2 regions of the Exiguobacterium sp. s57 genome follow, and region 2 is predicted to be linked to the other one. Evidence: a T-box and tRNA genes for the amino acid it is inferred to sense, from the RefSeq annotation. Region 2 holds a T-box; the other holds one or more tRNA genes.
The links. A T-box is a leader RNA that pairs with one kind of tRNA and senses whether it is charged. The one in region 2 lies ahead of argS (arginine--tRNA ligase), so its partner is inferred to be a tRNA-Arg.
Positions count from the first base shown of each region.

Region 1: it encodes a tRNA-Arg, which carries the amino acid that the T-box ahead of argS (arginine--tRNA ligase) is inferred to sense. The anticodon was not compared.

Region 1 covers NZ_JACSKR010000001.1:977,529-980,957, forward strand. Annotated here, with positions in the region: gene KNO98_RS04970 (glutaredoxin family protein) at 111-368, opposite strand; gene KNO98_RS04975 (RNA polymerase factor sigma-54) at 374-1,519, opposite strand; tRNA gene KNO98_RS04980 (tRNA-Arg) at 1,638-1,710, shown strand; gene KNO98_RS04985 (DEAD/DEAH box helicase) at 1,849-3,429, shown strand, end outside.
Region 2 covers NZ_JACSKR010000004.1:259,810-263,238, reverse strand. Annotated here, with positions in the region: gene KNO98_RS11505 (metallophosphoesterase family protein) at 1-78, shown strand, start outside; gene argS (arginine--tRNA ligase) at 123-1,805, opposite strand; T-box leader at 1,864-2,075, opposite strand; gene KNO98_RS11495 (GGDEF domain-containing protein) at 2,230-3,429, shown strand, end outside.

The DNA.
Region 1 (3,429 bases), on a different contig from region 2:
TGCTCATACCCCCTCGACTTTAAGTGTGGACAATTTTCGTCCCACTTTTTTATTTGCGTCCCACCGCTACGAGTTCATCTTATCAATCACTTTTCCGTCTGACAACCCCTTCAAACGTTTTTTTTCAATGTAAGCGTATACTTAACAAAATCTTCAACTTTGTTGTCATCATATCGCCCTTGACTGATGGTCTCTCCCTCGTGTATAAGAACGGGGATTTCGAAGAGATACTTTTCTTCGAGTACCTCGTCCCCTGTGATATCAATTTGTTCGATTTCAATCGGATAGTCTTCTTGAAGCCATTCGAGCATGACGACCGCCTCGTCACAAAGCGAGCAATTCTCACGTTTATATAATGTCAATTTCATCTGAGTCACCCTTTCCATACCTGTCGCTCACGCTCCCGCGAGTTACCGAACCCTAGTTCTTCCCGGTAGTTCGTCACCGTCCGACGTGTCACTTGATAACCGTATCGAGCCAGCTCATGTGCGAGCGTTTGGTCACTTTGTGGTGCTGTCTCTTGTTGAATCAGTTCAGCGAGCGTACGTTTGATCATAAACGGTGAGTGACCATGACTCGTCGACCGGACAAAAAAGTGTCTCCACTCCATAATCCCGTTCTCAGTCTTGGCAAATTTCCCTTGGATGGCACGCCCGACCGTCGATTCATGTTTTCCGATCAAGTGCGCGACCGTCCGACGGGTCAACGGATTGAGGACAAGTTTTCCCTTGAGCCATTCCGTCTGACGTGATTCGATGACGCCCCAAATCTCACGCAACGTCTCATTCCGCATCGCAAGGGATGTCATCCACCATCTCGCCTCACGATCATTGCCGACTCGTGTCGAGTCGAGCTCAGGGCTGAGCCATGTCGTGACGAGTTTTTCGTCTTCATAGCTCACCTCGACTTCCGGAAAAATTTGACTAGTTTCTTCATATAAATTAGGACGTTTCGGAAGCGTCGCCACAATACGTTCTAGACCGGCAAGCTCTTCCTCTGAGACGGCAAGTACGATTGCCATCTGTTGATGACTCACACCATTCTCGATTGCGTCGAACACATCGACGACACGAGGGTCATCATGTTCGATCGCATGTCGATATTGACACTCTCTTTCTGTTCTCGCCCCGATCCCCGTCGGTTCAAGAAACAAGAGCGCCTGTCTCGCTTGTTCGATTTGAGCGACATCGACTTGAAGACGCTCCGCCAACACTTCATTCGTGTCCGGCAATAATCCCCGATGGTCGAGCAAGAGGACGAGCTTTCGTCTAAGCTCTTTATCCGCCTCACTACCGCCCCCTTCTCGAATCTGGGTGAACAGCTTCTCTTCAAATGCGCTCGCCACATCCTCGATCCATTCGACACCCCCGCTTCCGAAATGGATGTTCGCGTTATGTCGGGCTAGCCGTGCAAGACGAAATATGAGCGCCAGACGATCCGCCTCGAGCACCGGTAGCCGTTGCACGAGGTCTTGCGTCATCTGTTGCTGTTGCACTTGTTTTTGTTCTTGTCGTTGCATCGTTCTCCCCCCTCTTCTCTATTGTAACGAACCCGCTCCACTCGCGCTCAAAAAAGGTAAATGAACAGGATTGCTTTTTCAATAAAACAAATGTATAATGAATTCGTGTCACACATATGCACCCGTAGCTCAGGGGATAGAGCACTGGTTTCCGGTGCCAGGTGTCGGGAGTTCGAATCTCTCCGGGTGTATCAGAAATAAAGGACGAAGACCTTAGTTGGTTTTCGTCCTTTTTGTATATTTTCACCTACAATTTCAGTGCATCTCGCTTCCTAATATCCTTTATATAGTATATTAGAGTAAAAGATTTGGAAAAGAGGTGTCATTTTATGGCTCATACTGTTCCTGAAACAATTCGTTCTTCTGCTACGGCAGGTGAGCGACTCGTCTTTCGTACGTTGAAGCATTACCTACCAGACGACTATATTGTTTATTACGAACCGAATATACATGGCCGCAGGCCGGACTTCGTCATCATCGGACCGGACTTAGGATTAATCGTCTTAGAAGTGAAAGATTATACTCGCTCTACCCTATATCAATTGAATCATGATGAATGGATTATCACTCCGGCAAACGGATCTCAAAAGAAAATAAAAAGTCCGTTTCTGCAGGCCCGGGAAAATATGTTCAAACTGACTGACGTTCTAAGAAAAGATCAAAATCTGATTCAACACGAAGGAAAGTATGCAACGACTTTAAAATTCCCATATGGGTCCGGGGTCATTTTTACACGTTTGACCCAAAATGATTGTATCCGTCACGGATTATATCAAGTGATTGACCCTTGCTTTTCCCTTATGCGTGATGAAATCAATCCCGATGACCCGCAATTCTCTGAAGAGGTACTCATTGAAAAAATACTAAACATGTTCACCGTTCCTTATCGCCTAAAGCAACCATTGACCGGTGAAGAAATCGATTCGATTCGCTATCATCTGTTTCCTGAAGTCCGAATCAGCGCAGAGTTTAAAAAAATCACCCCTTATCAAGATCAACTTTTATTGTCGCTCCATAACATTCGAGCGATGGATTTACATCAAGAAAACTTGGCTAAACAACTCGGCGATCAAAATCGATTAATTCGAGGTGTTGCAGGAAGTGGGAAAACACTGATATTAGCCAGTCGCGCTAAACTGTTATCTAAACAGCATCCCGAATGGAAAATTTTAATCCTATGTTACAATATCTCGCTAGCTCGCTTTATCGAACAGATGGTGCAACAAATGATGCTAGAACCGGATGATTTGTTCGATTTCGATCCTTTAGTAAAACGTAAAAGCCATTTGATCGAAGTACGAAATTTCCATGCCTGGTTGCAGAACGATTTACATATTTCTGAGAAAAGGATTTTAGCGACACTTGAGAAGTTAAGAAAACGAGAAATCATCCTTCCTTCGTACGATGCCATTTTGATTGACGAGGGACAAGACTTTGAACCCGAATGGCTCGAACTCGCCAGTGAAGTCTTGAACCCAGAAACAAAATCTCTGTTGCTTGTTGAAGATCGCGCACAATCCATCTATAAGCGGAAACGTAACTATGTACAGGACACGGGTCTCGACTTCCGAGGAAGGTCTAAAATTTTAAATATCAATTATCGGAACACATCTCAAATCGTATCGTTCGCCTGGTCGTTTTATCAATACAATTCTTCTCTAAAAGATAAAGTTGTGACGAAGGAATTAGATGGCGAAATCATCGCTCCTCAGAGTACGCTTAGAAGAGGTCCTGAACCAGCCATTATCAAATGCGAGCATTTCTTCAAAGAAGCAGATCTCGTAGCTCGGCAAATCAAAAAGTTACATGACGAGAAGAAAGTCCCCTATTCTGAAATGCTGATTCTTTATCGTGTCCAGAAGTTTTCGTCGATGCACTATGTCGATGCGTTGCAACGTGCGTTAGATTAC
Region 2 (3,429 bases):
GTCGGTGCCGTCATCTTCGACCGAGAATGGTGTCTCTATGACACGGAAGCCCGAACGGTGACACGGATGAAAGTGTGAGCATAGGAAAAGGACCTCAATTTTTTGAGGTCCTTTCGTCTGTCTTACATTTCTCCTGGAGCTTCGACACCGAGTAAACGGAGTCCTTCCGTCAAGACGAGCGTCACGGCTTTGACGAGCGCGAGACGTGATTGTTTGCCCGCATCGTCTTCTAGGACGCGGACGTGACCGTAATACTTGTTGAACGCTTGCGCGAGGTCAAGTACGTAACGGCTGATGATGGATGGTTCGCGGCGTTCATGAGCACGAGTGATGACGTGCGGGAACGCGTTGAGCATCGTGACGACATTCCATGAGTGGTCATCGTCTGCACCGGCGAACGGTGAGCCATCATAGTTTCCTTTACGAAGGAGTGAGTTGGCACGGGCATTCGTATATTGGACGTAAGGTCCTGTCTCGCCTTCAAACTTGAGCATGCTGTCGAGATCGAATTCAATGTTGTTGATACGTTCATTCTTTAAGTCGTGGAAGACGACTGCACCAACACCGACCATACGAGCAACGTCTTGTGCGTTCGCAAGGTCTGGGTTCTTCTGTTCGATGTTCCCTTGTGCCTTTTCAATCGCTTCTTTCAAGACTTCTTCAAGAAGAACGATGCGTCCTTTACGTGTCGACATCTTCTTCCCTTCCTGCAAGATCAAGCCGAACGGCACGTGATGCATGCCATCAACAAAGTCATATCCAAGCTTACGAAGGACAGAGAAAAGTTGTTTGAAATGGAGCGCCTGTTCGCCACCAACGACATAATTCGCTTGAACGAAGTTGTACGTCTCGTAGCGATAAATGGCCGCTGCCAAGTCACGAGTCGCGTACAATGTTGCGCCATCTTTCTTCTTAATCAAACACGGTGGCAAGTTCTCGTCTTCGAGTGAGACGACCATTGCGCCTTCACTTTCGACCAATAGATTTTTCGCTTCGAGCATCTCGACGACGCGTCCCATCTTATCGTTATAGAACGCTTCACCGTTGAAGCTCTCGAACTTCACACCGAGGAGGTCGTATACTTTTTGGAATTCTTTGAGTGACTCGTCACGGAACCATTGCCAAAGTTCTGTCGCTTCCGCATTGCCATCTTCGAGTTTTTTGAACCAGGCACGACCCTCATCTTCGAGTTCCGGCTGTGTCTTCACCTCTTCATGGAAATGGACATATAACTTCAAGAGTTCTGCAATCGGGTTGGCACGAACCGCTTCTTCATCGCCCCATTTCTTGTATGCGACCATCAGTTTTCCGAACTGTGTACCCCAGTCTCCAAGATGGTTGACACCGACGACGTCATATCCGTTTTTACGTGCGATTTGGTTGATCGCATTCCCGATTACTGTCGAACGTAAATGCCCCATCGAGAACGGTTTCGCAATATTCGGTGATGAAAAGTCTGTCACAATCGTTTCATTGCGCGTCGCATGTGTTGCATAATCCGACTTCTCATCGAGCACCGTATTAATAATTTCTTTTGAAACGACATCACGGCTTAAGAAGACGTTGACGTAAGGTCCCGCCGCCTCGACTTTCGTGAACAATTCATCGTTTAATTCATTCGCGATATCTGTCGCAATCATGACAGGTGCTTTCCGGTAAGCTTTCGCCAATTGGAAACATGGGAAGGCGAGGTCACCGTGCGCCTCGTGTTTCGGCTTTTCAATCAGTGCTTCAATTTGGTCAATCGTAAGTTCTTCTCCGATGACACGTGATAACGCTTCTGCGTACTTGCGTTCATAACTCATTTGTATGTCCTCCTTCTTTTATTGCAGCTCATAAAAAAAACGCCCTTTGCAATAGATGCAAAGAGACGGGAATTCCCGCGGTACCACTCTTCTTGCCTGCATGATGCAGACCGCTTTATGGTGATAACGGTTCCCTCCGGCTACGCCTACTCTCATTTCGGATAGCATCTCAAAAGTGCGCTTCGCGACGTTTGTCAGCCCGGGCTCTCACCAATCCCCGAATCGCTTTGTTGACCAAATCGTCGTTACTCTCTTTTTCATCGACATTCGTCTATGCGGTTGAAAAGCAACTTCATTATAGAGGATATTCCCTGTATACTCAATGCTAGAATTCAATCATGATAGAAGAGAAGCAGGACTCTCACGAAATCCTGACGAATCTTTACTATTATATCTTGAAATTTCCCAAGCTAGGAGGGAACATATGAACCACTTTCGCAAGATGTCCGTGCTCGGCTGGAGTATATGGAGCGTTTTATTCCTCTTCACCATCGGATTATTTGCATTGGATATCCTGCACGCCCCGACCATCGATCCGTTGTCGTTTATTTTAATCTCATTACTCGTCATCATTTTTCAACTCGACTCAATCGAAGTCAAAGGTGTGTACTTCACTTTTTCTGAGAGTATCGTCTTAATCTTATTTTTATTTTTTGGATTTGAAACGGCACTCATCGTCAACCAAATCGGATTGTTTATTTTTCAATTTGCCAATCTGAAACCAAAAGTCGCCATCCGTCGATTCCGTTTCACTTATCCTTGGAACGCCATTACAGCTTATTTAGAAATTGTTATTCCGGCAGCTGTCTATCTCGCCATTGGTGGCGAGACCGGACTTGACTTTTATTCACAGGAATCTTTTGTTCCACTCGCCGGACTGTTTCTTGCAATTTTCTTAAACACCGTGTTCCAAAAATATCAGGTGAAATGGTGGTTCCGTGTCGACATCGCCTTGAGTGACTTTATGAAGATTGCATTTTATACGTACGTCGTCAGTCTGATCTTCATTTTAGCGGCGGCGTTGTTCCGAGAGACCAATCTACTTGTCGTCAGTAGCATCGCGGCTGCATTAACATTCTTTATTAAGCGGCTCCTCATTCAAAAAGAGCGACAAGATGCATTCAAATCGTTGATCGAACAATACGATGAAGCAAAAGAAACCGTCTCCTTGTCACAGAGTGAGGCGCAAGCCATCGAAGTTTTTTTAAGTCAGTGTGAACAATTGAATCACTACGATGAAGGATATGTCGAGTTCAGATTGTTCGATCGTATACTCTACTTTGATTTGAAGACACGTCAACCAATCGATCGACCAGTCGTATACGCACTACTCGACATTAGTCAACCGAATGATCCCGTCCTCGACTATGAGATGCGATTTGAATGGGATGCCTCACTTTCCGATGCTTTCCATAATGACTATCATAGCTTCGTCTCTGTCCGCTCGGAAGAAATAGAAGGAATTCGTACATGGATTGTCATGACCGGCGAGCCGGTTTATGGATATCCAAAAATCATTCAGCAGGAAATCATCAAACTCTTAAAGTCGTTCAATCGGACCATCAGTCGGTGTCATGAACGAGACCGTCTCTATACCGAGAGCCGGACGGATAGTTTGACGCTT